4 regions of the Kocuria sp. UCD-OTCP genome follow, and region 1 is predicted to be linked to each of the others. Evidence: riboswitches for the same ligand, from Rfam matches in the RefSeq annotation. Region 1 holds a riboswitch; each other region holds the start of a gene.

Region 1 (5,054 bases):
CCTCTCGTCGGACTGTGACCCAGCACTCAATCTAGGGAGCCTCCACATGCCGGTCAACAGATCCGGCGGCACGACGGCGCTTCTCCTCAGCATCCGGCCATTCGTCCCCTGACTGTCCATATAGTGGAGTCATGGGACAGGAGCGGACGACGGGCCAGGGGACCCAGGTGGTCCACCGGGTGGGGCAGCTGCTGCGGGCCGTCGCGGGGCGGGAACGGGGCAGCACGGTGGCGGAGCTCGCCGCCGAGACCGGGCTGACCCGCCCCACCGTGCACCGGCTGCTCACGGGACTGGCCGAGGAGGGCCTCGTGGACCGCGACGCCGGGACCGGGGCCTGGCAGCTGGGCCCCGAGCTGTACGTGCTGGGCGCAGTGGCGGCCCACCGCTATCCGATCCGGGAGCTGGCCGGGCCCTCGCTGCGCCGGCTCGCGGAGGCCACCGGCGAGAGCGCGTTCCTCTCGGTCCGCCGGGGGCTGGAGACGGTCTGCCTGGCGCGCGTGGAGGGCGCCTTCCCCATCCGCTCCCACGTCCTCTACGAGGGGCTGCGGCTGCCGCTCGGCGTGGCCTCGGCAGGGCTGGCGGTCCTGGCCCACCTCCCGGACGCGGAGGTGGACCGGGTCCTCGCGGCCACGGCCGGGGCCCGCACCGAGTGGGGCCCGCTGCACACGCCCGAGCGGATCCGGGAGCTGCTCGCGGACGTCCGGCGGGAGGGCTTCGCCGTGAACCCGGGGCTGATCGTCGAGGGCAGCTGGGGCATGGCCGCCGCGGTCTTCGACGCGACGGGCACGCCGGTCTACGCGCTGAGCCTCACGGGCATCGAGCCCCGGTTCAGCGGCGAGCGCCGGCAGCTCCTGGGCCGGGCCCTGCTCACGGAGGCCCACCGGCTCTCCCGGGAGCTGGGTCACCGCTGAGCGGCCCGGGGCGGGCTCAGCGCGCCGTCCAGCCGCCGTCCATCGTGTAGGAGGCCCCGGTGACCATGGACGCGTGCGGTCCGGCCAGCCACGCGACCAGGCTGCCGACGTCCTCCGGGTCCACGAGCTTCTTGATCGGCGTCTCGCCGAGCATGATCCGCTCCACCACCTCGGACTCGGGGATCCCGTGCACCCTCGCCTGGTCGGCGATCTGCTTCTCGACGAGCGGGGTGCGCACGTAGCCGGGGTTGATGCAGTTGCTCGTCACCCCGTGGGCCGCGCCCTCCACCGCGACGGTCTTGGACAGCCCCTCCAGGCCGTGCTTCGCCGAGACGTAGGCGCTCTTGTAGGGGGACGCCCGCAGCCCGTGCACGGAGGAGACGTTGATGACGCGCCCCCAGCCCCGCTCGTACATGTGCGGCAGCGCGGCGCGCACCAGCAGGAACGGGGACTCCAGCATCAGCACCAGGATCCGGTGGAAGTCCGCGGGGTCGAACTCCTGGAGGGGGGCGACCTTCTGGATGCCGGCGTTGTTGACCAGCACGTCGACCTCGAGGCTCAGCTCGGCGAGCGCCGCGGTGTCGAGCAGGTCGACGGCCCACGCGCGGCCGCCGAGCTCGTCCGCGACGCGCTGCGCCCCGGCCTCGTCGACGTCGGCCACGACCACGTGCGCGCCGGAGCCGGCGAGGGCCCAGGCGGCGGCCAGGCCGATGCCGCTCGCGCCACCGGTGACGAGCGCCGTGCGGCCCTCGAGGTCCTGCTGCTGGGGCGTCTGGGACATGGGGGTCCTTCCTCTGGTCCGTCGTGCCCGCGGGGTGAGGGGCACGGATCACCGCCACGGTATGTGATCCAGGCCATGTTCGCGAAGGACAGCTCCTCCCGGGAGTGCGCGCCGGGTCGCGTCACACGGCGTCATGTCCGTCATCCGGGCGCCGAATGGCGCAGCGCGCACGGGTGCGCTTGGATGACAGGGTCACCATCCAGAGCGGCCGAGAGATCTGGCTCGACGACGCCGCAGCAACCCGGGCGACGGCATCCCCGTCCCGCCTCCGGTGCTACCGCCAGGACCGATGGAAAGGACGCACGACCCATGCTGCGAAGCGCCGACCGCATCCGCACGACCCACGCCGGGTCCCTCCCGCGCACCCCGGCGCTGCTCGAGGCCAACCGGGCGAAGGGGGCCGTCCCGGAGGCGGAGTACGACCGGCTCCTGCAGGACTCGGTGGTCGACGTGGTCCGCCGACAGCGCGAGCTCGGGATCGACGTGGTCAACGACGGCGAGTACGGCCACGTCATGGCCGCGGAGGTCGACTACGGCGCGTGGTGGCACTACGTCTTCGCCCGGATCTCGGGCCTCACCCCCGGCGACGTGGACCTGTGGGAGCAGGAGCCGCAGCGCTCCTCGCCCGGCAGGGTGGTCCTGACGAGCTTCGGGGACCGCCGGGACCGCCGGCTCTTCCACGAGGCGTACACGGACCCCTCCTCGGGCATCACCACGGGCAAGCAGGCGCCGTTCCCGAAGATCACCGGGAAGCTGGAGTACACGGGCCACGCGGCGCTGGAGGCGGACATCCGCAACCTCAAGGCCGGGCTGCAGGCCACGGGCGCGAGCGAGGGCTACCTCGCCGCGCTGTCCCCGGGCTCGTGCGCGCGGCTGGAGAACACCCACTACGCGGACGAGGACGAGGTGCTGACCGCCTGCGCCGAGGTGATGCGCGAGGAGTACCGGGCGATCACCGACGCCGGGCTGATCGTGCAGATCGACGACCCGTCCATCGCGGAGAACTGGGACCAGGTCAATCCCGAGCCCGGCGTGGAGGACTACCTCGCGTTCACCCGCAAGCGGGTCGAGGCCCTCAACTACGCCCTCGAGGGCATCCCGGAGGAGCAGGTGCGCTTCCACCTGTGCTGGGGCTCCTGGCACGGCCCGCACACCACGGACCTCGGGTTCGAGCACCTGGTGGAGCTCATGCTCTCCATCAGGGCCGGCGGCTACAGCTTCGAGGCCGCCAACGCCCGGCACGAGCACGAGTGGAAGGTCTGGCAGGACCACGAGCTGCCCGAGGGCAAGATCATCATCCCGGGGATCGTCTCCCACGCCACCAACGTGGTGGAGCACCCGGAGCTGGTGGCCGACCGGATCGAGCGCTTCGCCCGCCAGGTGGGCCGCGAGAACGTGATCGCCTCGACCGACTGCGGCCTGGGCGGGCGGATCCACCCGCAGATCGCCGCGGCGAAGCTCGAGACCCTCGCCCGCGGGGCCGAGCTCGCCTCCCGCCGGCTCTGGTCCTGACCGGCCCCCGACCTTCCCGCAGACCCTCAGGAGGACACGCATGACCATGCAGAACACCGACCACGTGCAGACCACCCACGTGGGCTCCCTGCCGCGGACCCCGCGGCTGCTCGAGGCCAACCAGCGGCACGCCGAGGGCGCCATCACGTTCGAGCAGCTCACCGACGAGCTCGCCGTGGGCGTCGAGGACGTGGTGCGCCGGCAGCGCGAGATCGGCGTGGACGTGGTCAACGACGGCGAGTACGGGCACACGATGTCCAGCGCGGTCGACTACGGCGCGTGGTGGAACTACTCCTTCTCCCGCCTCGGCGGGCTCACCCCGACCGACGAGGACCGGTGGGCGTCCACGGAGAAGAGGCGCTCCTCGCCCGGCCACATCGTGCTCACGAGCTTCCCGGACCGCCGGGACCGCGAGCGCTTCCGGGAGGCGTACGAGGACCCGGCGTCGGGCATCCTCACCGGGCGCTCCTCGACCACGCAGCCCAAGATCACCGGGCCGCTGACCTACACGGGACAGGAGGCCGTGGCCTCGGACGTCCGCAACCTCCGGGCGGCCATGGCGGCCACCGGGGCGCAGACCGGGTTCGTGGCCGCCCTCTCCCCCGGCTCCGCCGCGCGCGTGACGAACGAGTACTACAGGACCGACGAGGAGCTCGTCTACGCGTGCGCCGACGCGATGCGCGAGGAGTACCTGGCGATCACGGACGCCGGGCTGACCGTGCAGATCGACGACCCGTCCATCGCGGAGTCCTGGGACCAGATCAACCCCGAGCCCACGGTCGAGGACTACCTGGCGTTCACGCGGCTGCGCGTCGAGGCGCTCAACCACGCGCTGCGGGGGATCCCCGAGGAGCAGGTCCGCTTCCACCTGTGCTGGGGCTCCTGGCACGGCCCGCACACCACGGACCTCGAGCTGAAGCACCTCGTGGACCTGATGCTGACCATCAGCGCCGGCGGCTACACCTTCGAGGGCGCCTCCGCCCGGCACGCCCACGAGTGGAAGGTCTGGAAGGACCACGCGCTGCCCGAGGGCCGCGTGATCATCCCGGGCGTGGTCTCCCACTCGACGAACGTGGTGGAGCACCCGGAGCTGGTGGCCGACCGGATCGAGCAGTTCGCCTCGGTCGTGGGCCGCGAGAACGTCGTCGCGTCGACCGACTGCGGTCTGGGCGGGCGCCTGCACCCGCAGATCGCCTGGGCCAAGCTCGAGTCCCTCGTCGAGGGAGCGCGCCTGGCCACGGAGCGGCTCTACCGCTGAGCCGCATCCCGGCGTCCCCGACGCCCCTGCCGCGCCGCCGGGCCCGGTCCTCCTGCGAGGGCCGGGCCCGGCGGTTTCCATCCCCGGTGGTCTGTGTCACATTAGTGATACATGGTTTGATTATTCCGTCCGGAGGGTGACAGGCGTCACTTCCGCCCGTAGTATCGCAATGCAATACCGAACGTTCGGTCATGATGCGTTCGGTTCCGCCGCGGACGTCGCCGTCCCCGATTCCCTGGAGATCCCATGGCGCACCCATCCTCCGCCCCGGCCGGGCGGCACGAGATGTCGCGCGAGGAGCGCAAGGTCCTCGCCGGCACCCTCGTGGGCACCACCATCGAGTGGTACGACTTCTTCATCTACGCCCAGGCCGCGGCCTTCGTCCTGGCGCCGCTGTACTTCGCGCCGCTGTCCGAGGAGAACGCCGGCCTCGCCCAGGTGGTCGCGTGGGCCTCCCTGGGCATCAGCTTCCTCTTCCGCCCGCTGGGCGCGGTGGTCGCCGGCCACCTCGGCGACAAGTACGGCCGCAAGATCGTCCTGGTCCTCACCCTGGTGGGCATGGGTGCCGCGACGATGCTGATCGGCATGCTCC
Region 2 (5,054 bases), on a different contig from region 1:
CCGTGCTGCGCCGGCTGCTGCTGCTCGCCGCCGTGCTCGCCGAGGTGGCGGCCACACTGTCGCTGAAGGCGGCTCTGGACGAGCCCGCCTGGTACGCGCTCGTCGTCGCCGGCTACCTCGCCGCGTTCACCCTCCTGGCGGCCGTGCTGCGCCGCGGCATGCCGGTGGGGGTCGCCTACGGCGTGTGGGCCGCCCTCGGGGTGATGCTCACCGCTCTGGCGGCGGCCGTGGTCTACGGTGAGCGGCTGAGCCCGGCCGTGCTGGCCGGGATCGTGCTGGTCGTGGCCGGCGTGCTCTGCGTGGAGCTCGGCTCCCGCCGCCCCGCCCCCGAGACCGAGGAGGCGGCCTGATGGCCTGGCTCTTCCTCAGTGTCTCGATCCTCACCGAGGTCGCCGGAACCCTGTCCCTGCGGATGGCCGCCCGGGGCCGCCGCCGCTGGTACGCCGCCGTGGCCGTCGGCTACCTGGTGGCGTTCACCTGCCTGAGCCTCGTCCTGGCCGAGGGCATGGCGCTGGGCGTCGCCTACGGCATCTGGTCGGCCTCCGGCGTGGCGCTGACGGCACTGGCCGGCCGGGTCCTGTTCCGCGAGCCGTTCACCTGGGTGACGGCGGCCGGGGTGGCCCTCATCGCCGGCGGAGTGCTCCTCATCGAGCTCGGCGCCCCGCCGGTCTGAGCGGTCCCCGGTGCCGGGCCGGGTCCGGCGCCCCGTCCCGGGTGGTGCGGCGCCGGATCTCGTGTAGAGTAGTCCGCAGTTGTTGAGGTTCGTTTTTGTCTTTCAAGCAGTTCGGCCCACTCGGGTGCAGCAGTTTTTCTGAGAAGACGTTTTCCATGCATCACAACTGTTTTGTTTCTCGAACGTCGGGAAACGTTCATCTCATGAAGGATCAGGTCTCCCATGACTACCGGTATCGTCAAGTGGTTCAACGCTGACAAGGGCTTCGGCTTCATCACCCCCGAGGACGGCTCCAAGGACGTCTTCGCCCACTTCTCCGCGATCAACTCGAACGGCTTCCGCTCGCTGAACGAGAACGACCGCGTCGAGTTCGAGACCCAGGACGGCCCCAAGGGCCCCCAGGCTGCGAACATCAACGTCATCTCCTAAGGATCTTCCGCGGGCTCCGGCCCGTTGATCCTCCAGAACCGTCGTCGGGCTGCGCCCGGCGGCGGTTCTGTCGTCGTACCCGCCGAGCAGCACCGGGAGGAAGCGCCGTGACCGTTCCCGATCCGCTCCCCGCCGCGGAGGAGCCGGAGGACCCCTTCGTGGTGAACCGGGTCTCCGACGCCGAGCTGGACGTCTCCGTGCCGTTCGAGGTCGAGGCCTCCGAGTGGGGATTCGACGGCTCCGCCGACGAGGCCGGCGGCGGCTGGGGCTCGGCGGGGGACTACGGCCTCGAGTGAGCACCCCGCGGGTCCCACCGGCGCTCTGGACGTCACCGTCCTCCCGCACGACGGAGGCCGCAGCCCGACGGGCTGCGGCCTCCGTGCGCTCCTGTCCGCCGGCTATGCCGACAGCGGGAGGGACGAGGGGTGGAGCTTGAAGAACGGGTGCCGTCCGGTCGCCGCGAGGGCTCCGGGAACGAGGAGCTGGCGGTACTTGGCGCACCATTGCGCCGTACCCTCCGTGTGCTCCGCCGCGGCGGCCAGGTCGTCGGCCTCGGGGCTCAGGTACTCCTGCACGTCCCCGTCGGTCGACGTGAGACGGACGAGGTGGAGATCGGGGAGGGCGGTGACGGTCACGTCGATCCACTCCTCGCGCTGGTCGGTGGTGATGGCTGTTCTTTCTTCGGACATGGTCATGTTTTCTCCTGACGTTCTTGCAGGCATCCGATGGCGTTGCCCGCCGCTTCGTCATCCGATCCACCCGGGAACATCGGGTTGGCGCGCAGCGGGTCGGAGCCCCTCCACGGTTCCGCCGGGGATCGTCGATCTCCGGCCGAGGGCGTGGACGCCGCATCTCGAGAAGCAGGTTCAGGCTACCCCGCGGCACCGACACCTCGACAAGCGAGTCGTGAGTTGTGTCACTGAAACGTAATGCGCGGGGCCGTCGCCTGCGCCGTCCCCGGTCCTGCGGGACCCATTCCAGCGCAACGATGTGTCGTCGAGATGTCCGGGCGGTGACAGCCCGGGGAAGGCCTGTGCACAGGAGGGGGGCACCGGATCCGGCCGGGGCGCCGCACGCGGACACGGTTCGGCCGATGTGGTTCAATGGGGAGAGCTTCAAGAGACCCGGTCGGCAAGCTCCGACTTGACCGGGCACCAACCCCATGTTCACGGGTGGTTCGGATGACGAAGCGGCTCGCATCGCCGCAGCAGCGGTACCCGGTGCGAGCAAGAGCGCACGAAGGATCCCGGTCATGTCCGACCCCCGCCACTCCGCCGCCCGCACGGGCGCGTTCCCCCAGCCCTCCCCCGCTGTCCCGGCCACCGGGGACGGGACCCGCCGCGACCCCGCGCCGAGCGTCCCGGCGATCAGCGTCTCCGCCATGAGCGTCGAGGACTACGCCCGCGTGGTGCAGGTCCGCACCGAGTTCGTGGACTTCCTGCTGGCTCCGGCCCGCGGGGAGCTCGCCGCCGCGGCCTGAGGCCCGCCGCCGTGGACCTCCTCCTGGACCGTTCCGTGCTGCTGGGGGTGCGCACCCCGGAGCGCTGCCCCGAGCTGGCCGAGGTCCTGCGCCGGCACGGACACCGGCGGCTGTTCCTGCCCGCCACGGTGCTCGGGGAGCTGCTCGCCGAGCGGCCCGACGAGACGCTGTGGGCGGAGCAGCTCGAGCTGCGCTTCCCGGGCCGGGTCCTCCCCGCGGACGCCGCCGTGGCCCGGGCGTGGGGAGCGCTGGCCGCGACGGGGGCGGCCGATCCGCTCGCCGGGCTCACCGCGGCCACGGCCCTGGTCCACGGGCTGACCGTGCTGACCGCGGAGCCGGGGCGGTACGCCGGCACCGGGGCGCCCGTGCTGGACGCGTCCCCCGCCCGCCGGTAGCCCTCAGACGGCCCGGCGGTGCCGGCGGCTGCGCCCCTGCCCCTGCGCCGAGAGCGCCACGGCGCGCTCGTAGTGCTCGAGCAGCTGCCCGACCAGCACGTCCCACGTCCGGCCCTGGACCGCCGCGTGCGCCGCGACGCCGAACGCGGCCCGCTTCGCCTCGTCGCCCAGGAGATCCGCCACGTGCCCGCGCAGCGCCCCGAGGTCGCCCGGGGGATAGAGCCAGCCGGTGCGGGACCGGTCCACGAGGTCGAGGGGACCGCCCCGGCCGGTCGCGACCACCGGCACCCCCGAGGCCATGGCCTCCTGGATCGTCTGGCAGAACGTCTCGAACTCGCCGGGGTGGACGAACACGTCGAAGGACGCCATGATGCGCGCCAGGTCGGCACCGCTGCGGCGCCCGGTGAAGTGGGCCTGCGGGAGCCGGCGGCGCAGGGCGTCCTCCTCCGGGCCCGAGCCCACGACCACCAGGCGGGTGCCGGGCAGGTCCGCGACCGCGGAGAGGTCCTCGACCTGCTTCTCCGGGGCGATCCGGCCCACGTAGCCGACGATCCGCCGGCCGCCGCCGACCTCCTCCCGCCACCGCTCGTCCCGGTGCCGGGGGGAGAAGCGGGTGGTGTCCACCCCGCGCCGCCACAGGTGCACGTCCTGGACGCCGTGCTCGGTGAGCTGCCGGACCGCCGCGGTGGACGGCGCGAGCGTGAGCGTGGCGAGGTTGTGCATGGAGCGCACGTGCCCCCACAGGAGCTGCTCGAGGAACGGGGCCCCGTACTTGGCCGCGTAGCCGGGCACGTCGGTCTGGTAGACCGCCACGCACGGCACCCCGAGCTGCTGGGCCGCCAGGATCGCCCGGCGGCCCAGCACGAACGGGGAGGCCACGTGGACCACGTCCGGCCGGAAGCGCTCCAGCTGCCGCCGCACCCGGGCCACGGTCCCGCCGGCCACCCGCACGGCGGGGTAGCCGGTGAGCGGAACGGCGGGCAGCCGGTGCACCGGCACCCCGTCGAGGTCCTCGACGACCTGCTCCGCCGGGCGCCCGAGCGGCGCGGGGTCGTAGGAGGGCGCCACGACCACGACGTCGTGCCCGCCGGCGACCAGCTGCTCGACGACCCGCAGCACCGAGTGGGTGACTCCGTTGAGGTGGGGGAGGAACTGCTCGGCGACCACGGCGACTCTCATGCTCCCGAGCCTGCCGGGGCCGGGCGACCGGACGGCGAGCGGGGCGTGGCCCGCCGGTGAAGGCGCCGTGAAGCCTCGGCCGGGGTGCCGCCCGGGCGTGGGAGGATGGTCGGTGATGAACTCCCAAGGCCTGTCCTCCCCCGCTGCACGCCCGGACCGCCGGGGTGTGCCCATGCCGCTGTGGCTGCAGGGCGTGCTGGAACTCGGCTCCGTGGCCGTGGTGTCCTACCTGCTGGTCCTGCTGACCGTCCTCATGGTGTGGCTCGCCGACGGCTTCGACACCCTCGGCCTGACCGGCGGGTTCGTGCTCTCCGGTCACGTGTGGCTGCTCGCCCACCTCACCCCGCTCCAGGTGGCCCTCGACCCGGGCGCAGGGCTGCCCGCGACCACCGGGACGCTCAACCTCGTCCCGCTCGGGCTCACCCTGGTGCCGTTCGCCCTCTCCTGGCACGCCGGGAGACGGCTGGCCCGCGCCTGCTGGGAGGGCCAGTTCTGGCAGCCGTACCTCAGCGGACTGGCCGCCTACTCCGCGTTCGGCGCCGCCGCCGCGCTGCTCTTCAGCGGAGGGGAGGTCTCGGCGAGCCCGGCCGCGGCCGCCGTCTTCCCGCTCGTCCCCGTGGCCCTGGGCGGCTTCGTGGGCGCGTACCGGGCCTCCCGGTCGCTGCCGGGACTGATCGGCGTCAACGCCGCCGCGTGGGTCGAGCGCACGAGCCAGTACTCCCGCTGGGCCGGGTCCTACGTGTGGGCGGTGCTGCGCGCCGGCTTCGTCGCGGCCGTGGCCGGGGTCGGGGTCGGGGCCGCCCTGCTGGCCGCCGCCCTGTTCTGGAACTGGAACGACGTGGTGGGCGTCTACCAGCGGCTGGGCACCGGCGTGCCGGGGGACACCGCGCTGACGGGA
Region 3 (5,054 bases), on a different contig from region 1:
GGGTGGTGAGCGGGGTCGACTGGATGCCCACGTGGTGCTCGTGCGGGTCGTAGCCGCTGTGCCACTCGCCGCGGAAGATCGCCATGACCTGCATCGGGTCCACGCCCTTGGTCATGACCGCCACGGTGTCCCGGTAGGTGGGGAACAGCCAGTCGCCCTCCTCGAGGCACAGGGCGGCCGCCACCTGGCAGGCCTCCTGGCCGTGGCTGGACGGGTAGACGGCCATCCGGCCCTGGCGGACCAGCGCGGAGTTCTGGTCGTTGACCCGCCGCCCGACCACCAGCTTCTCGTAGGCGCCCAGCAGGACGTCCGGGGCCGGCAGCGGGTACTCGTGGCCGGGGCCGGTGCCCTGCTCCTCGGGGGCGAGCAGCCGCCCGCTCGGGTCGACCATGCGGATCTCGCCGCGGGCCGGGAGCATGTACTGCTCCGGTGTGATGCCGAAGCTCTGGGAGGCCCGGAGGATCGGGTCCTCGGGGGTCTCGACGGTCTGGCTCATGGTGTCCCCTCGGTCGGTCCCCGGTGCGGCCGCGGTCCGGGGAGGGCAGGAAGGTGGTGCGGCTCTGTCTCCCCAGTATGGGAACCGGGCATGGTTCGTATCCACAGAGCGGGGAAAATGCAGAAGTCTGAGACGGACAGTGCACCGCGCGTGGACGAAATGTTCTAGTGTGGCGTGGAGCACACGCATTCGTCCGACACGTTCCGGGCCCCGCGCCCGACCCCGCCCCGAAGGAGCCCGCCGTGCCCTCGACCCCCGTGCCGCTGGACGAGACCGACCGGAAGATCCTCGCGGAGCTGTCCCGGGACGCGAGGCAGTCCGTGACGGCGATCGCCGCGGCCGTGCACGTCTCCCGCGCCCACGCCTACGCCCGGATCAACCGGCTCCGGGACGAGGGGGTGATCCTGCGCTTCAGCACCGTGATCGACCCGGTCCGGGCGGGCCTGCAGGCCTCCGCGTACGTGACGCTCAAGCTCCAGCAGAACACCTGGCGGGAGCTGTGCGCCCAGCTCCAGGCGATCCCCGCCGTGCACCACATCGCCCTGGTGGGCGGGAACTTCGACGTCATGCTCCTCGTGCGGGCCGTGGACACCGTGCACCTGCGGCAGGTGATCTTCGAGCACGTCCAGCAGCTGCCCGGCGTGGTGGACACCCAGACGTTCCTGATCTTCGAGGACATCGACACCCGGGCCTGACGCGCCGGCCCCGCGCCGGGCCCGGCGCGCACGGCCGGCGTCACGAACCGTCACGGTCGTCATCTTCCGACGCGGAGGGACACCCACTACCTCTGCGCATAGTGTTGTTCCAGCTTCACGAGACGTGACCGCCAAGCTCCGACTTGGTCACGCACCAACCCCATGCTCATTGGGTGGTTCGGATGAGGAAGCGGCCTGCATCTTCCGCGGCGTGCCCACCGGGCCCGCGCGGATGACCGGTGCGGGTAAGAGCAAGGCACAGGAGCAGCGCCATGTCCATCCCCGTGACCGACCACGACCTCGCGACCCGGCAGATCCACGCCGGCACCCACGACCAGGTCACCCAGCGCACCCTGACGGTGCCGATCTACCAGACCGCGGCCTTCGAGTTCCCGGACTACGAGGCGGCCCGGCAGATGTTCGCCCAGACCCGGGCAGGCTTCACCTACACGCGCACCGGCAACCCCACGGTGGCCGTGCTCGAGCAGCGGATCAGCGACCTCGAGGGCGGCGCGGGCGCCGTGGCGACCGGCTCGGGCCAGTCCGCCGTGGCCGTAGCGCTGCTGGCCCTGCTCGGCCAGGGCGCCGGGAAGCACCTCGTGGCCTCCGAGAAGCTCTACGGGGGCACGGTGGACCTGCTCACCGACTCCTTCGCGGACTACGGCATCGAGGTCTCCTTCGTGGACCCCACCGCCCCGGGGGCGTGGGCCGCGGCCGTGCGCCCCGACACCCGCGCGTTCCTGCTCGAGTCCATCGGCAACCCGCTGGCCACCCTCCCGGACCTGCCCGGGATCGCCGACGTCGCGCGGACCGCCGGGGTGCCCGTCGTCGTCGACAACACCCTCGCGTCCCCGGCCCTGTACCGGCCGCTGGAGAAGGGCGCGGACATCGTGGTGCACTCGGCCACCAAGTTCCTGGGCGGGCACGGCAACGCGCTCGCCGGGGCGGTCGTGGACGGCGGGACCTTCGACTGGTCCGCCCGGCCGGACAAGTGGCCGCAGTTCACCCAGGCCCGCGCCCGCTGGGGCGGGCTCAGCCTCGTCGACAAGTGCGCCGCCGCCAGCCCCTACCTGCACCTGGTCCGGGCGAAGTACGTGCACGACCTCGGCACCACGCTCTCCCCGTTCAACGCCAGCCAGATCCTGCAGGGCACCGAGACCCTCGACCTGCGCGTGGCCCGCCACACGGCCTCGGCGCTGGCGGTGGCCGAGTTCCTGGCCGGGCACCCCGCCGTCGCCCGCGTCCACCACCCCGGCGTGCCCGGGGACCCCGGCGCCGGGATCGCGGCCCGGGACTTCCCGCGCGGGACCGGCTCCGTGTTCTCCTTCGACCTCGCCGCCCCGGACGGCGCCGTGGGCCCGTTCATCGACGCGCTCCGGCTGTTCAAGCTGGTCGCCAACATCGGGGACACCCGCAGCCTCGTGGCCCACCCGGCGGCCATGACGCACTGCCGCCTGACCCCCGAGCAGCGCCGGGCCGGCGGGATCGCCGAGACCACGATCCGGCTCTCGATCGGCCTCGAGTCCCCCCAGGACCTCGTGACCGACCTCGGCCAGGCCCTCGACACCGTCGTCACCGCCGTCCAGACCACCCGGAAGTGAGCCCCGCCATGACGTCCCCCACCGAGACCCGCACCCGCCACCGGGGCTTCACGACCACCGCCGTCCACGCCGGCCAGGAGCCCGACCCGCTGACCGGGGCGGTCATCCCGCCGATCTACCAGACCTCCACGTTCGCCCAGGACGGGATCAACGTGCTGCGCGCCGGGCACGAGTACAGCCGCGGCTCCAACCCCACCCGCAGCGGCTTCGAGGAGCAGCTCGCGGCCCTGGAGCGCGGCGAGCGGGGGTTCGCGTTCGCCTCGGGGATCGCGGCAGAGGACGCCCTGCTGCGCGCCGTGCTGCGCCCGGGCGACCACATCGTGCTCGGCGCCGACGGCTACGGCGGCACCAACCGGCTGATCACCCGGGTCCTCGCCCCGTGGGACATCGGGCACACGCCCGTGGAGATCACGGACCTCGACGCCGTCCGGGCGGCCGTGCGCCCCGGCGCCACGAAGGTGCTGTGGCTCGAGACGCCGTCCAACCCGCTGCTCGGCATCGCCGACGTCGCGGCGTGGGCGCAGCTGGCCCGGGACGCCGGGGCGCTGCTCGTCGTCGACAACACCTTCGCGTCCCCGTACCTGCAGACCCCCCTCGAGCTCGGCGCGCACGCCGTGGTGCACTCCACCACGAAGTACATCGGGGGGCACTCGGACGTGCTCGGCGGCGCCGTGGTCGTGGGCGCGGCCCAGTGGCGCGGGGCCCCGCTCGCCGAGGCGGTCGGCTTCCAGCAGTTCGCCGCCGGCGCCGTGGCGGGCCCCCAGGACAGCTACCTGGCCGCCCGCGGGCTCAAGACCCTGAGCCTGCGGATGGAGCGCCACCAGGACAACGCGCAGCGGATCGCCGAGTGGCTCCTGGAGCGCCCCGAGGTCGCGCAGGTGCTCTACCCCGGGCTGCCCGGGCACCCCGGCCACGCGCTCGCCGCCGCGCAGATGCGCGGGTTCGGCGGCATGGTCTCCTTCCGGCTGACCGGCGGGGAGGCCGTGGCCCGGGCGGTGGCGGAGGGCACCCGGCTGTACTCGCTGTCGGTGAGCCTGGGCGGGGTGGAGTCCCTGATCTGCTACCCCTCGGAGATGACGCACGCCTCCGTGAAGGGCACTGCGCTGGCCGTGCCCGTGGACCTGGTGCGGCTCTCGGTGGGCATCGAGGACGTCGAGGACCAGTTGGAGGACCTCGAGCGCGCGCTCACCGCCTGACCGGTCCTTTCCGCCCGGTCGGCTGCGCCGCCGGCGCCGCCGGCGCCGCCGGCGGCGCCGGCGGCGCCGGTTCCGCCGGGTCAGCGGGCGGCGCCCGGTCCGCCCCCTGGGTCCGGCCTGACGGCCGCGTCCGGCTCCGGCCAGGCCGGAGCCGGATCCTCCCGGCCGAGGAGCAGCCGGCGGACCAGGTGCACGAGCATGGCAGTGAACACCATCGCCCAGGCGCTCAGGGCCACCCACAGCCAGACGGCCCCGACCAGACCCACGATCGGCAGGTCGTCCGCGCGGCCCAGATAGATGCTGGCCACGGCGTACATCCCCAGCGGGAAGACCACACTCCACAGCGAGGACTCGTAGCGCAGCGGCACCCGGTGCAGGCGGTGGCGCCACCACCCGGCCGCCACCAGGGCCGGGATCAACCAGGTGGCGAACGCCCAGAAGACCAGGCCCAGACCCGCCACGAGCCCGCGGACCACAGCGACCATCGGGGTGTCGGACATCTCCACGATCCGGGAGGCCGCCAGCACGGTGATGGCGCACGCGCCCATCGCCACCCAGTACGGCGGGGTCAGGTCGACCGGCCGCAGCGGATAGAGCATCATGCGCAGCGTCACGAGCACGCCCGCCGCGGCGTAGAGGAACAGCCCCACGGACCAGCAGGCGACCGCGACGACGGAGAGCACGTGCCGCCAGGCGTCGCTGCCCACCACCGGGTCCAGGGCCGCGGCGGCCACGGCCACGGACTGGCTGGCCACCACCCAGATGAACCAGGTCCCGTTGGCGGTGCTGACCACGGGGCGGGTGCGCCGGGAGAGCACCGCGCTCCACGGGACCACGTAGCCGAGGCCCAGCCACACCGCCCCGGCGAGTCCTAGGAGCGCGGCCGTGGCCCCGTGCCAGCCCGTCGTCGCGAGCCGGGACGCCAGCACGTTCGTGCCGGCCACGAAGGTGAAGAAGCCGAACGCGCGGCGAGGGTCGAGGAACTCCACGACGAACTCTCGCCGGAAGACGGCGAACCGCCAGACGGTGAGCAGGCACAGCGCCGCCCAGCTGCCCGCGCACACCG
Region 4 (5,054 bases), on a different contig from region 1:
AGCGGATACTCGACGTTGCCGGCGACGGTGCGGGAGGTGAAGAGGTTGAACTGCTGGAAGATCATCCCGATCTCCTGCCGCACGGGCGCCAGCTCGGTCTCGCGCCGGCCGGCCACCTCGAAGCCCTCCACGGTCAGGGAGCCCGAGGACACGGGCTCGAGCCCGTTGATCAGGCGCACGAGGGTGGACTTGCCCGCCCCGGAGTAGCCGATCACGCCGAAGATCTCGCCGCGGCGGACGTCGAGGGTGACGTCGTCGACCGCGAGCACCTCGCGCGCCGCCCGCCCCGAGCCGGTGCGGAAGGTCTTGGAGACGTTGCGGAAGGAGACGAGCACCTCGTCCGGGCGCCCGGGTGCGGGCGGCCCGGCGGGGACCGCCGCGCTCACTGCTCCTGGTCCTTCAGCTCCTGCTGGTAGCGCGCGGTCAGCTCCTGGAGCTCCTCCGGCTCCAGCTGCAGCGGCACGGCGGTGTCCTTGGTCTCCTCCATCTCGGCGTCGAGCACGGCCTGCTCGTGGTAGAGGTCCGCGACCTGCCGGAGGGTCTCGTCGTCGGCGAGCTCCTCCGTGGTGGTGAAGAGGTTGACGTAGGCGCGGGAGCCCTCGGACTCGGGGTCGTCCTGGGCGAGCGCGGACTGCGGGTCGATGTCGGCCCGCGAGAGGAAGTCGTTGTTGATGACCGAGCCGGCCACCGAGTCGAGCGAGAGCACCGTCTGCTCCGCGGAGACCGGGGTGACCCGCACCGTGGAGGCCTCGGTGTCGACGTCGAGCTCGGTGGGGATGAGGGTGTCGCTTCTCAGCTCCACGAGACCTGCGGCCTCGAGCACGAGCAGGGCCCGGGAGAGGTTCACGGCGTCGTTGGGCACCGCGATCTCGTCGCCCTCCTGGAACTGCTCCACGGAGTCGTACTGGTTGGAGTACAGGCCCAGCGGGTAGATCGAGGTCGAGCCGATCGGGGTGATGGAGCCGCCGGCCGCGTTGTTGTAGTCGGCGAGGAACGGGACGTGCTGGAACCAGGTCATCTCCACGTCACCGGACTCGGTGGCGGGGTTCGGCTGGTTGTAGTCGGAGAAGTCGACGTACTCGACGGTGATGCCCTGCTCCTCGGCCACCCTCTGGAGGGCATCGTGGGTCGGGTCGGTGCCCACCACGCCGATGGTGACCTTGTCGTCGGCCAGCACGCCCTCGCCGGAGGACTCCCCGGCGGAGCCGCCGCAGGCGGTGAGGGCGAGGCCGAGGGTCGTGGCCAGGGCGAGGAAGGGGAGGCGCTGCAATCGCATGTGGTGCCTTTCCGTGGGTCCGGGGTGTCGGAGGTCTCCACCGGGGCCAACGGGTCCGGCGGCCACGGTCGAGGGCGCGCCGGAGAGCGCGTGCGCGGTCGGACCGTACTTGCCGCCGGCCGTCGTCGGCCGGTGCCGGATGGTTCACCTGGGGCACCCCACTACGGGAGAGGGTTGCCGCCCAGCAAGCCAGGGCTGCACGCTGGGACTCGTCATCCGCCCGACAGACTAGCACGTGCGGCGGGGCCGGGCCCGGCCCGGTCAGCGGGCGAGGACCTCGCGGGCCCGCCCGCGGGCCCAGCGCTCGGCCGCCAGCACGGCCTCGAGCTCCAGCGGGCCGACGTCGTCGTGCTCGCCCAGCACCGCCTCGACCGTGTCCACGATGGCGGGGAACCGGATCCGGCCGTCGTGGAAGGCGTGCACCGCCTCCTCGTTGGCCGCGTTGAACACGGCGGGGAAGGTCCCGCCCCGCTCCCCCGCAGCCTTGAGGAGCTCGACGGCGGGGAACGCCACCGGGTCGAGGGGCTCGAAGGTCCACTCCGTGGCGCGCGTCCAGTCGCACGGCAGGGCGGCCCCGGGCACCCGGTGCGGCCAGGCCAGACCGAGGGCGATGGGCAGGCGCATGTCCGGGGGCGAGGCCTGGGCGAGGGTGGAGCCGTCCACGAACTGGACCATGGAGTGCACGACCGACTGGGGGTGGACCACCACGTCGATGCGCTCGAGGGGCACGTCGAAGAGCAGGTGGGCCTCGAGCACCTCGAGGGCCTTGTTGACCATGGTCGCCGAGTTGGTCGTCACCATCAGGCCCATGTCCCACGTCGGGTGGCGCAGCGCGTCCCGGGGCGTGACCGTCTCGAGCTCCGCCCGGGACCGGCCGCGGAAGGGCCCGCCGGAGGCCGTCAGCACGAGCCGGTCCACCTCCGCGGCGGTGCCGCCGCGCAGCGCCTGCGCCAGCGCGGAGTGCTCGGAGTCCACGGGAATCAGGGCGTCCGGGTCCCCGGTGGCCGCGGCGGCTGCCTTGACCAGGGCGCCGCCGGCGATCAGGGACTCCTTGTTCGCCAGGGCGAGCCGGTGCCCGGCCCGCAGCGCCGCCAGCGTGGGGGCGAGCCCGATGGAGCCGGTGATCCCGTTGAGCACGAGGTCGGCGTCGGGGTGGGCGGCGGCCGCGGACGCGGCGTCGGGCCCGTGCACGACGTCCGGGCGGTATCCCCCGGCCCCGGCGGACGCGGCCCGGTCCGCGATGAGGCCGGCCAGCCGGGCGGCGTCCTGGGCGGTGCCGCTGGTCGCCACGAGCGCGGCGCGGGTCTCGAGGGCCTGCTCGGAGAGGAGCTCCAGGTGCCGTGGTCCGGCGGCGAGGGCGACCACGGTGAACGGGTCCGCGCCCTCGAGCTCGCGGGCGGCCCGCACGACGTCGAGCGCCTGGGTGCCGATCGAGCCCGTCGACCCGAGGACGCTGATCCGGCGGGGGCCGGCGGCGGCCAGGGCGCGCAGCTCGGGTGTCGGGCGGGTGCGGGGCGAGGTGGCGGGGGGCGTCATGGCCCCAGTATCCCCCAGCGCCACTCCTCGGTGCGGTGCCCGCAGGGGGTGCCTGCGGACGGCCCGGAACGGGCCGAGGCCCCGTCCACCGGGAGCGGTGGACGGGGCCTCGGCGACCGACGGGGGTGGGATCAGCGCGTGGCGCGACCCTTGCGGCCGGAGACCGCGCCCCAGATGAAGAGCACGATGAGGGCTCCCACGACGGCGGTGATGATGGTGCCGATGTCGAACGCGGACTCCAGGTCCCCGATGCCGATCAGCGAGCCGAGGAAGCCTCCGAGGAGGGCCCCCACGATGCCGAGGACGATCGTGACGATGATGCCGCCACCCTGGCTGCCCGGCATGATGAGCTTGGCGAGGGCGCCTGCGATGAGGCCGAGGATGATCCAGCTGATGATTCCCATGATGGCTCCTTATCCGTCCCGGGAGGGACTTTTATTGTACGCAACCGGCGAGTATCCCTGGAATACCCTGAGGTTGCTTCTGCGCCTCACCCTAGCCGACGGTCAGCCGCCTGTCTGTTCCCGTTAGCCAATCGACGCGTTCCCCCGGACGCGGACCGGCCCGCCGGAAGCCGGGGCTTCGGGCGGGCCGGTGGATCCTCCCAGGTGGGAGCGGGAATCCGTCAGTGGGCGACGGGCTTCTCGGCGCCGATGCCTGTGAGGGAGCGCACCTCCATCTCGGACTGCTTGATCGGGTCCTCGAGACGGCGCTCCGTCATGGAACCGATGAAGCCGAGCAGGAAGGAGGCCGGGATCGAGACGATGCCCGGGTTCTGCAGCGGGAACCACGCGAAGTCGGCGGTCGGGATCATCGACGTCTCGGAGCCGGACATGACCGGGGAGAAGACGATGAGGCCCACCGAGAGGATCAGGCCGCCGTACATGGACCAGACCGCGCCCCGGGTGGTGAAGCGCCGCCAGTACAGGGAGTACAGGATGGTCGGCAGGTTCGCCGAGGCCGCGACCGCGAAGGCGAGCGCCACGAGGAACGCGACGTTCTGGCCCTGGGCGCCGATGCCGCCCGCGATGGAGACGAGACCGATGACCACCACCGTGGTCTTCGCCACCTTCAGCTCCTTGCGGGGATCGGAGTTCCCCTTCTTGATCACGCTGGTGTAAATGTCGTGGGCGAACGAGGCCGAGGCCGTGATGGCCAGGCCGGCGACGACCGCGAGGATCGTGGCGAAGGCCACCGCCGCGATGATGCCCATCAGCAGGGACCCGCCGAGCTCGAACGCCAGCAGCGGGGCCGCGGAGTTCACGCCGCCGGGTGCCGCCTGGATCCGCTCGGCGCCGATGAGGGCCGCCGCGCCGAAGCCCAGGATGAGGGTGAAGAGGTAGAACAGGCCGATCAGCGAGATGGCCCAGACCACGGAGGTGCGCGCCTCCTTGGCCGTGGGCACCGTGTAGAAGCGCATGAGCACGTGGGGCAGGCCCGCCGCGCCGAAGACGAGGGCCAGGCCCAGGGAGATGAAGTCCAGCTTGCTGGTCTCGCTCACGCCGTACTTCAGGCCCGGCTCGAGGATGGCCGGGTTGCCGGAGACGGCGACCGCGTCACCGAGCAGGGAGGAGAAGTTGAAGCCGTAGAGCGCCAGGATCCAGACGGTCATGACCGCCACGCCGGAGACCAGGAGCACCGCCTTGATGATCTGCACGTAGGTGGTGCCCTTCATCCCGCCCACGAGGACGTAGACGATCATGAGCACGCCCACGACCACGATGACCAGCGACTGCCCGACCCGCGAGCTGATGCCCAGCAGCAGCGACACCAAGGCGCCCGCCCCGGCCATCTGGGCCAGCAGGTAGAACGCGGACACGGCGAGGGTGGAGATGGACGCCGCGACGCGCACGGGACGCTGGCGCAGGCGGAAGGACAGGACGTCCGCCATCGTGAACTTGCCGGTGTTGCGCAGCAGCTCGGCGATCAGCAGCAGCGCCACGAGCCAGGCCACGAGGAAGCCGATGGAGTAGAGGAACCCGTCGTAGCCCTGGAGGGCGATCGCGCCCACGATGCCCAGGAAGGACGCCGCCGAGAGGTAGTCGCCCGCGATGGCCAGGCCGTTCTGGGTGCCGCTGAAGCCACGGCCGCCGGCGTAGTAGTCGGCCGCCGTGGACGTGGACTTCGAGGCGCGGAGGACGATGACCATCGTCACGACGACGAACGCGCCGAAGATGGAGATGTTGATCCAGGGCGTGCCGACCGTCTCCGTGGTGGCGGCCGTCATGGGCGCGAGCGCGGT

Evidence for each region. A riboswitch is a leader RNA that binds a small molecule or an ion and turns the genes downstream of it on or off. The one in region 1 is predicted to bind S-adenosylmethionine.
Region 2: another riboswitch for S-adenosylmethionine. It lies ahead of H488_RS21540 (hypothetical protein); the one in region 1 lies ahead of H488_RS26135 (cobalamin-independent methionine synthase II family protein).
Region 3: another riboswitch for S-adenosylmethionine. It lies ahead of H488_RS34625 (O-acetylhomoserine aminocarboxypropyltransferase/cysteine synthase family protein); the one in region 1 lies ahead of H488_RS26135 (cobalamin-independent methionine synthase II family protein).
Region 4: another riboswitch for S-adenosylmethionine. It lies ahead of H488_RS31200 (MetQ/NlpA family ABC transporter substrate-binding protein); the one in region 1 lies ahead of H488_RS26135 (cobalamin-independent methionine synthase II family protein).

The regions. Positions count from the first base shown of each region.
Region 1 covers NZ_AOSQ01000018.1:178,799-183,852, reverse strand. The annotation lists gene H488_RS26145 (IclR family transcriptional regulator) at 132-911, shown strand; gene H488_RS26140 (3-hydroxybutyrate dehydrogenase) at 928-1,692, opposite strand; SAM riboswitch class I at 1,885-1,988, shown strand; gene H488_RS26135 (cobalamin-independent methionine synthase II family protein) at 2,002-3,204, shown strand; gene H488_RS26130 (cobalamin-independent methionine synthase II family protein) at 3,245-4,462, shown strand; gene H488_RS26125 (MFS transporter) at 4,709-5,054, shown strand, end outside.
Region 2 covers NZ_AOSQ01000003.1:31,544-36,597, forward strand. The annotation lists gene H488_RS21515 (DMT family transporter) at 3-350, shown strand; gene H488_RS21520 (DMT family transporter) at 350-673, shown strand; gene cspE (transcription antiterminator/RNA stability regulator CspE) at 896-1,102, shown strand; gene H488_RS21530 (hypothetical protein) at 1,210-1,398, shown strand; gene H488_RS21535 (hypothetical protein) at 1,501-1,797, opposite strand; SAM riboswitch class IV at 2,216-2,341, shown strand; gene H488_RS21540 (hypothetical protein) at 2,355-2,582, shown strand; gene H488_RS35915 (PIN domain-containing protein) at 2,594-2,977, shown strand; gene H488_RS21545 (glycosyltransferase family 4 protein) at 2,981-4,156, opposite strand; gene H488_RS0117825 (cell division protein PerM) at 4,272-5,054, shown strand, end outside.
Region 3 covers NZ_KB714683.1:219,639-224,692, forward strand. The annotation lists gene H488_RS34615 (thiamine pyrophosphate-dependent enzyme) at 1-496, opposite strand, end outside; gene H488_RS34620 (Lrp/AsnC family transcriptional regulator) at 739-1,191, shown strand; SAM riboswitch class IV at 1,305-1,426, shown strand; gene H488_RS34625 (O-acetylhomoserine aminocarboxypropyltransferase/cysteine synthase family protein) at 1,464-2,792, shown strand; gene H488_RS34630 (cystathionine gamma-synthase) at 2,801-3,988, shown strand; gene H488_RS34635 (tellurite resistance/C4-dicarboxylate transporter family protein) at 4,069-5,054, opposite strand, start outside.
Region 4 covers NZ_AOSQ01000036.1:31,197-36,250, reverse strand. The annotation lists gene H488_RS31205 (methionine ABC transporter ATP-binding protein) at 1-386, opposite strand, end outside; gene H488_RS31200 (MetQ/NlpA family ABC transporter substrate-binding protein) at 383-1,276, opposite strand; SAM riboswitch class IV at 1,377-1,493, opposite strand; gene dxr (1-deoxy-D-xylulose-5-phosphate reductoisomerase) at 1,538-2,812, opposite strand; gene H488_RS31190 (GlsB/YeaQ/YmgE family stress response membrane protein) at 2,944-3,216, opposite strand; gene H488_RS31185 (solute symporter family protein) at 3,438-5,054, opposite strand, start outside.